Regions from separate parts of the Klebsiella sp. M041 genome, predicted to be linked through region 4. Evidence: predicted binding sites of a transcription regulator. Region 4 holds the regulator's gene; each other region holds the start of a gene.

Region 1 (2,202 bases), on a different contig from region 4:
TTGGGGCGGCGATTATCCGTTACGACAAAGTCAGCGATCATTTCTGGACCGGGCTGTTACTGGTGCAGTTGTCAAACCTCTGCTTCGCCATCGGGATGGTGGGTTACAAGCGCCTGATGGAGGTGCGACCGATGCCGCAGCACAATGCCTTTGCCTGGTTCTATGTCGGGGCCTTTATCGTGGCGGTGGCGGCATGGTTTATGCTGGGCAACCCACAGAAGCTGCCGACCACCAGGCTGCAGTGGAGCGTGCTGGTGTGGCTTGGCGTCGTGGCTTCCGGGCTGGGCTACTTTATGTGGAACTATGGCGCCACTCAGGTGGATGCCGGCACGCTGGGGATCATGAATAACGTCCATGTCCCCGCCGGGCTGTTGGTTAACCTTGCCATCTGGCAGGAGCAGCCGCACTGGCCGAGCTTTATTAGCGGAGCGTTGGTGATCCTGGCCTCGCTGTGGGTCCATCGACGCTGGGTCGCTCCGCACTCCGGACAAACGGCAGATGATCGCACGCGTGGTTCCGCGCAGAGCGAATAAACGCTTCGGTGACCGGTTGACGCTGTTCGCCATCGCGAACGGCCGCGTACAGCCGGCTCCATAATCCCTCGCCCAGGGTTTTGGTCACCACCAGACCCTGGCGTTCAAAACTTTCCACCACCCAGTGCGGCAGCGCGGCGATACCCATCCGGGCAGCCACCATCTGGATCAGCAACAGCGTGTTATCGACGCTTTTCAGCTGGGGACTGATGCCGGCCGGCTGCAGGAAATGACGCCAGATGTCGAGGCGTCCGCGCTGCACGGGATAAATCAGCAGCGTTTCCGTGGCCAGATCCTCCGGCGTAATCAGCGTCTTCATGGCTAACGGGTGCTCAGGCGCCAGCACCAGGCGCACCTCATAATCAAACATTGGCGAGTAGTGCAGACCGCTGCGCGGCAGGATATCTGAGGTCATGACCAGATCCAGTTCGCCCTGCTGCAGCGCAGGCTGCGGGTCGAAGGTGACGCCGGAATGGAAGTCGACTTCCACGTGCGGCCAGCGGGCGCGGAAATTCTCCAGCGCCGGCGTGAGCCACTGAATACAGCTGTGGCATTCGATAGCCAGCCGCAGCCGGGTCTGCTGCGGTTCGTTACAGTCCTGCAGGGCGCGAGCGATCTGCGGCAGCACCTGGTTGGCCAGCTGTAAGAGGATCTCCCCTTGAGGAGTAAAACGCAGCGGCTGGCTCTTACGTACAAAGAGACGAAAGCCAAGGCGCTGTTCCAGATCGCTGAACTGGTGAGACAAGGCGGACTGGGTCTGATGCAGGGCAGCCGCTGCGCCCGCCAGTGAACCGCTGTTCCGCAACGCTTGCAGCGTTTTCAGATGTTTAATTTCGATCATGAAAGTCCTTCACTTCGCCATGAGCAATTTGCGCTTGAGGAATATACAGTAACTGCCAATTATGGATGTGTAAACATCTGGACGGCTAAATCCTTTATCTTTCGAATTTATGGTGCGTTGGCTGCACTTCCTCACCCCAGTCACTGACTTCAGTAAGCTCCTGGGGATGAGCAAGTTTGCCGCCTTCCCTAAATCCGAAATCTTCGGATTGCAATTATGAGGCTCAAAAAATGACAATTATTAACCACACCCTCGGTTTTCCTCGCGTTGGCCTGCGCCGCGAGCTGAAAAAAGCGCAAGAAAGCTACTGGGCGGGCAATGCCACTCGCGAGGAACTGCTGGCGGTAGGCCGGGAACTGCGCGCCCGTCATTGGGAGCAGCAGAAGCAGGCCGGTATTGACCTGCTGCCGGTGGGCGATTTCGCCTGGTACGACCATGTTCTGACCACCAGCCTGCTGCTTGGCAACGTGCCGGCTCGTCATCAGAACAAAGACGGCTCTGTCGATATCGATACCCTGTTCCGCATTGGCCGCGGCCGCGCTCCCACCGGCGAGCCAGCGGCCGCTGCGGAAATGACCAAGTGGTTCAACACCAACTATCACTACATGGTGCCAGAGTTCGTGAAGGGCCAGCAGTTCAAACTGACCTGGACCCAACTGCTGGATGAAGTGGACGAAGCGCTGGCGCTGGGCCACAAGATCAAGCCCGTGCTGCTGGGGCCGGTGACCTATCTGTGGCTGGGCAAAGTGAAAGGCGAACCGTTTGACCGTCTGAGCCTGCTGAATGACATCCTGCCGGTTTATCAGCAGGTGCTGGCCGAACTGGCGA
Region 2 (2,202 bases), on a different contig from region 4:
ATTTATCCAGCTCGTAGGCGCCGGGGGTCGCCGACACGTAGATGGTTTGCGGCGCCAGCGCTTCGAATTCTTCAAACTTCATCGGCCGGTTATCCAGCGCCGACGGCAGGCGGAAGCCGTACTCCACCAGCGTCTCTTTGCGCGCCCGGTCGCCGCGGTACATGCCGCCGATCTGCGGCACCGTGACGTGGGATTCGTCGATCACCAGCAGGCCGTCTGCCGGCAGGTAGTCGAACAGGGTGGGCGGCGGCTCGCCGGGCCCGCGCCCGGAGAGGAAGCGCGAGTAGTTTTCAATGCCCGAGCAGTAGCCCAGCTCGTTCATCATTTCGAGGTCGAACTGGGTGCGCTGGGTTAAGCGCTGCTCTTCCAGCAGCTTGTTGTTGGCCAGCAGCACCTTGCGCCGCTCCGCCAGCTCCAGCTTAATCTCTTCCATCGCCTGGACGATGCGTTCCCGCGGCGTCACGTAGTGCGTCTTGGGATAAATGGTGTAGCGCGGCACCGTCGATTCCACATGGCCGGTAAGCGGGTCGAACAGCGACAGGCGCTCAACCTCTTCGTCAAACAGCTCAATGCGCAGGGCGATATCGTCGGATTCCGCCGGGAAGACGTCGATCACCTCGCCGCGCACGCGGAAGGTGCCGCGCTGGAAGGCCTGATCGTTGCGGGTATACTGCAGCTCGGCCAGGCGGCGCAGGATCGCCCGCTGGTCAATCAGCATCCCCACCGTCAGATGCAACATCATTTTCAGATACAGGTCCGGGTCGCCGAGGCCGTAGATAGCCGAGACCGAGGCCACCACCACCACATCGCGCCGCTCAAGCAGCGCTTTAGTGGCCGACAGGCGCATCTGCTCGATATGTTCGTTTACCGAGGCGTCCTTCTCAATGAAGGTATCTGAGCTGGGGACGTAAGCTTCCGGCTGGTAGTAATCGTAGTAGGAGACGAAATACTCGACGGCATTCTCGGGGAAAAATTCTTTCATCTCGCCGTAGAGCTGGGCCGCCAGGGTTTTGTTTGGCGCCAGCACCATCGTCGGCCGCTGCAGATTGGCAATCACGTTGGCGATGGTAAAGGTTTTACCGGAGCCGGTGACCCCCAGCAGCGTTTGATGCGCGAGCCCATCCTCCAGCCCCTCTTCCAGGCGGCGGATGGCTTCCGGTTGGTCTCCGGAGGGGCGAAAGGCGGAATGCAGAACAAACGATTTACTCATCAATCAGAACCTGAAAAAGATTTAGCGGCCGGTGTTTAATTCTACCCCTCGGGCCGTTTTTTGCCAACAAAATATACTGGATATTTAAACAGTACGTGATTATGATAGCGCCACGATTTGGCCTTTTTTGCCGGCAACCGGGATATAAAACGCGCGCCGGGCGGAATAATCCTCCGGCCGTCAGGGTTATCCCCAGAAATTTTTACCTTTTAACATTTGTCAAGCGGACGGGTGAAAGTTTTATGGCAGAAGATGACGCTTTTCTTACACCCATTGATTTTATCTAACAAGCTGATATTTAATGATTTTAAAGAAAAGATGCCTTTCGCGCCAATTCAGCCGCAAGCCGCGTACGCTCTAGCTTACCGCAGGTTTTCTAACTCTAATACACAAGGTTATCCACAGGAATAGTGGATAACTGTCTGCAGCCCAAGACCGCCGCCGCCCGGCGCAAATCGTCTGGCGGCCTAAACCGCGCGGCGAAAAATTTTTATCGAACTATTTTTGATAACTATCCGCTTAAAGCCGCTCGATTTTTGCTGCTTTTTGCACCACCCTTTAGCGTCGGGCACCGGAAAAGTGCAGCCCCGGCGCTGGCTGTGCCTGATGGTATCGGCGTTTAGCGTTTTTTTCCGAGCGTTCTTTTTCCTGGCAAGAGTTTTGCAGCATCTTTCTGTCGCCCTGACGCCAGGATAAGGAGAAAACGTCCATGTTGAATTTACAGGCAGTAAATCACTTTTACGGCAACCAGCATTCGCTGTGGAATGTCGATCTTGAACTACGCCCGGGGGAGTGCATTGGCGTACTGGGACGCGAGGGCATGGGAAAAACCACCCTGGTTAACTGCATTGCCGGGCATCTGCCGGTGGCCAGCGGCCGGATGACCTGGCATGACATTGGCGCCCCGCCGCAGGATCTCACCCCCCTGTCGGCCCAGTCGCGCAGCGCCATCGGTATCGGCTATGTGCCGCAGGATAAACGCATCTTCTCCC
Region 3 (2,202 bases), on a different contig from region 4:
CGCGTACTGGCTAAACTGCCGCCGCGTCGGCAGAACCTGCTGTTCTCGGCGACCTTCTCCGACGAGATCAAAGGCCTGGCTGAGAAACTGCTGCACAACCCGCTGGAAGTGGAGGTGGCGCGTCGCAACACGGCCTCCGAGCAGATCACCCAGCACGTCCATTTTGTTGACAAAAACCGTAAGCGCGAGCTGCTGTCGCAGCTTATCGGCGAAGGCAACTGGCAGCAGGTGCTGGTCTTTACCCGCACCAAGCATGGCGCCAACCACCTCGCGGAGCAGCTCAACAAAGACGGCATCCGCAGCGCGGCGATCCATGGCAACAAGAGCCAGGGGGCGCGTACCCGCGCGCTGGCCGACTTTAAATCCGGCGGCATTCGCGTGCTGGTGGCGACCGATATCGCCGCCCGCGGTCTGGATATCGAAGAGCTGCCGCACGTGGTGAACTACGAGCTGCCGAACGTGCCGGAAGATTATGTCCACCGTATCGGCCGTACCGGTCGCGCCGCGGCCACCGGCGAAGCCTTGTCGCTGGTGTGTGTGGATGAGCACAAGCTGCTGCGCGATATCGAGCGCCTGCTGAAGAAAGAGATCCCGCGCATCGCGATTGCCGGCTATGAGCCGGATCCGTCCATTAAAGCCGAGCCTATCCAGAACGGTCGCCAGCAGCGCGGCGGCGGTCGTGGTCAGGGTCAGGGACGCGGCGGCCAGGGCCAGGGGCGCAGCGGACAGCCGCGCAGCCAGAGCAGCGCCCCGCGTCGTCAGGACGGCGAGGCGCCGAAAGCGCGCACTCAGGACGGCAAACCGCCGCGCCGCCGTCGCCCGCGTAAACCGGCTGGCGAATAACAGGCTGATGCCCGGACCGCGAGAATGCGGTTAAGCACGGCTCAGGCCCGTCTGTCCGCTACGCGGCGGCGGGCCTTTTTCTTTCCATTACACTATTTGTCGAGCACGCTTCCACACTGAGCAGAAAGCAATACCTCCGGGCGGGCAAAAATGGCACAATAGTGGCTGTTTATACAGTATTCAGGTTTTCTCATGGCTTTGACCGCTGCGCTGAAAGCGCAAATCGCCGCCTGGTATAAGGCGCTTCAGGAACAGATCCCGGACTTTATTCCCCGCCCCCCGCAGCGGCAGATGATCGCTGATGTGGCGAAAACCCTCGCCGGGGATGAGGGCCGGCATCTGGCTATCGAAGCGCCGACCGGCGTGGGTAAAACGCTGTCATATCTGATCCCCGGCATTGCCATCGCCCGTGAGGAACAAAAAACGCTGGTGGTCAGCACCGCCAACGTCGCCCTGCAGGATCAAATCTACAGTAAAGACCTGCCGCTGCTGCGCAAGATTATCCCCGACCTGCGCTTCACCGCCGCCTTCGGTCGCGGACGCTACGTCTGCCCGCGCAATCTGACGGCGCTGGCCAGCACCGAGCCGACGCAGCAGGATCTGCTGGCCTTCCTCGACGACGATCTCACCCCGAACAACCAGGCCGAGCAGAAGCTGTGCGCGACGCTGAAGCAGGATCTCGACAGCTACCGCTGGGACGGGCTGCGCGACCATACCGACAAAGCCATCGACGATGGGCTGTGGAGCCGGCTGAGCACCGATAAGGCCAGCTGCCTGAACCGCAACTGCCACTACTATCGGGAGTGTCCGTTCTTTGTGGCGCGGCGGGAAATTCAGGAGGCGGAAGTGGTGGTGGCCAACCATGCGCTGGTGATGGCGGCGATGGAGAGCGAGGCGGTGCTGCCGGAGCCGAAAAACCTGCTGCTGGTCCTCGATGAAGGCCATCATCTGCCGGACGTCGCCCGCGACGCGCTGGAGATGAGCGCCGAGATCACCGCCCCCTGGTTTCGCCTGCAGCTGGATCTGTTCTGCAAGCTGGTGGCTACCTGCATGGAGCAGTTCCGCCCGAAAACCACGCCGCCGCTGGCCAATGCGGAGCGGCTCGCCGGCCATTGCGAAGAGCTGTTCGAGCTGATTGCGTCGTTGAATAATATTCTCAATCTCTATATGCCCGCCGGTCAGGACGCGGAGCATCGCTTCCCGATGGGTGAACTGCCGCAGGAGGTGATGGAGATCTGCCAGCGGCTGGCGAAGCTCACCGAGACGCTGCGCGGGCTGGCGGAGCTGTTCCTTAACGATCTCAGCGAAAAGACCGGCAGCCATGACGTGGTGCGCCTGCATCGGGTGCTGCTGCAGATG
Region 4 (2,202 bases):
CAGGGAGCGCAGCATGATGTCGCGATTCAACGCCAGCAGACGGCGCATGTCGCCACGCCAGGCGTTTTTCAGCATCGCCAGCGACACGCCGCGCAGCGTCAGCACCCGCTTCGTCATCATCAGGCCGATAATGAGTGTGGCGTACTCCGCAGTGACCGTGGCCAGCGCCGCCCCCTGGACGTTCATCCGCAGGCCCATCACCAGCCACAGGTCGAGCACAATATTCAACAGATTACCGACCACCAGCAAAATCACCGGCGCCCGGGCGTACTGGACCCCCAACAGCCAGCCAAGCAGCACAAGGTTGGCCAGCGACGCGGGAGCGCTGAGCCAGCGGATATCGAGAAATCGTCTCGCCTGCTCGAGAACCGCCCCGCTGCCGCCGACGATATGCAGGGCGAGGTTAATCAGCGGCAGGCGAAACAGGATAATCAACACCCCGGCGCCCAGCGCCAGAGCCAGCGGCTGCACCAGCGCCCGCGCCAGTCGCAGCGGATCTTTGGCCCCCCAGGCCTGAGCGGTCAGCCCGGTGGTGCTCATGCGAAGAAACAGCAGCAGCATAAACAGGAAACTGGTGGCCGTCGCTCCGACCGCGACGCCGCCGAGGTATACCGGGCTGTCAAGGTGGCCGATCACCGCGGTATCCACCAGCCCCAGCAGCGGGACGGTGATATTGGAGAAAATCATGGGGAGTGCAAGGCGCCACAGCGCTTTATCGGCAGCGTTGAGCAGCATGTTCGGAGACCTGATTGAGGACAAACGTCGCAGCGTCATGCATCAGATGACGCTGCGCGGGGGCAGGCGTTACAGCCATTCTCCATTACGGATCACGCCAACGGCCAGACCCTCAATGGTAAAACTCTGCTGACGCAGATCGACAACGATAGGGGTAAATTCGCTGTTTTCCGGCAACAGTTCGACGACGTTGCCCTGCTTTTTCAGGCGCTTCACCGTCACTTCATCGTCAATGCGCGCTACCACCACCTGGCCGTTACGCACATCCTGGGTTTTGTGGACCGCCAGCAGATCGCCATCCAGAATACCGATGTCTTTCATCGACATCCCGCTGACGCGCAGCAGAAAATCGGCGTTGGGCTTGAACATCGACGGGTCGACCTGATAGTGGCCTTCAATATGCTGCTGCGCCAGCAGCGGCTCACCGGCGGCGACGCGGCCGATCAGCGGCAGGCCGTGCTCTTCTTCCGTCAGCAGGCGGATACCGCGCGAGGCGCCGGAGACGATCTCGATTGCGCCTTTACGCGCCAGCGCTTTCAGGTGTTCTTCCGCCGCGTTTGGGGAACGGAACCCCAAGCGCTGAGCAATCTCCGCACGCGTCGGCGGCATGCCCGTCTGGCTGATATGATCCCGAATGAGATCAAACACCTCTTGCTGCCTGGTCGTTAACGCTTTCATTCCGCCCCCTGGGTGTATATACAGTTATGCTGTGAGTATATACAGCTAACGGTGATTTTGGAACCACATGGCACACAAAAATCGGCAGATTGTTTATATTTTGCGAGGGTTAGCGAAGAACGTTAGTGATAATGGCTCCACAGCAGCGTTCCCCAGGTGATCAGCGCGATGATAATCGCCAGCAGGACCGCCGCCGACCCCATGTCTTTGGCGCGCCCTGAAAGCTCGTGATAATCCGAGCCAATACGGTCCACGACCGCCTCAATCGCGCTGTTGAGAATTTCGACTATCATCACTAGCAGGACCGAGCCAATCAGCAATACGCGGGTGATGGCGTCGACGTCCAGCCAGCAGGCTATCGCGACGGCCACGATGGCGGCGACACCTTCCTGACGAAACGCGGCCTCGTTGATCCACGCCGCGCGAAATCCTTTCCAGGAGTAACCTGCCGCCTTAATGATTCGGGTTAACCCGGTGGTATTATTGGCCATCACAAAACCTTTTTATGTAAATGACGTCGATGAGTGTACGCGTTTGCCGCGCGGTAACGGAAATTTTGCCCGCTTTCTGTTATTCTTGCCGCGCATTTGCATGATTAACCAGAGGCTTCACATCGTTTATGTCCGGCTGGCAACGAATTTACTATAAATTACTGAATTTACCATTACGGGTGCTGGTAAAAAGCAAGTCTATTCCGGCAGAGCCTGCTCAGGAATTAGGACTCGATACCTCGCGTCCGGTCATGTACGTCCTGCCCTATAACTCCAAGGCGGACCTGCTGACGCTGCG

The links. The regulator LexA, encoded in region 4, represses DNA repair genes until DNA is damaged. The targets are predictions, from matches to a motif close to TNCTGTATGTACATACAGNA.
Region 1: the regulator LexA is predicted to act here: its motif matches at 1,406-1,425, upstream of metR (HTH-type transcriptional regulator MetR).
Region 2: the regulator LexA is predicted to act here: its motif matches at 1,285-1,304, upstream of uvrB (excinuclease ABC subunit UvrB).
Region 3: the regulator LexA is predicted to act here: its motif matches at 1,003-1,022, upstream of dinG (ATP-dependent DNA helicase DinG).

The regions. Positions count from the first base shown of each region.
Region 1 is NZ_JCAXWU010000019.1:60,099-62,300, forward strand. Features, by position in the region: gene AC6CWS_RS21655 (carboxylate/amino acid/amine transporter) at 1-533, shown strand, start outside; gene metR (HTH-type transcriptional regulator MetR) at 421-1,374, opposite strand; gene metE (5-methyltetrahydropteroyltriglutamate--homocysteine S-methyltransferase) at 1,605-2,202, shown strand, end outside.
Region 2 is NZ_JCAXWU010000008.1:85,655-87,856, forward strand. Features, by position in the region: gene uvrB (excinuclease ABC subunit UvrB) at 1-1,210, opposite strand, end outside; gene AC6CWS_RS12275 (hypothetical protein) at 1,621-1,833, shown strand; gene AC6CWS_RS12280 (ABC transporter ATP-binding protein) at 1,920-2,202, shown strand, end outside.
Region 3 is NZ_JCAXWU010000008.1:58,433-60,634, reverse strand. Features, by position in the region: gene rhlE (ATP-dependent RNA helicase RhlE) at 1-843, shown strand, start outside; gene dinG (ATP-dependent DNA helicase DinG) at 1,036-2,202, shown strand, end outside.
Region 4 is NZ_JCAXWU010000024.1:36,951-39,152, reverse strand. Features, by position in the region: gene dinF (MATE family efflux transporter DinF) at 1-735, opposite strand, end outside; gene lexA (transcriptional repressor LexA) at 805-1,413, opposite strand; gene AC6CWS_RS23285 (diacylglycerol kinase) at 1,536-1,904, opposite strand; gene plsB (glycerol-3-phosphate 1-O-acyltransferase PlsB) at 2,033-2,202, shown strand, end outside.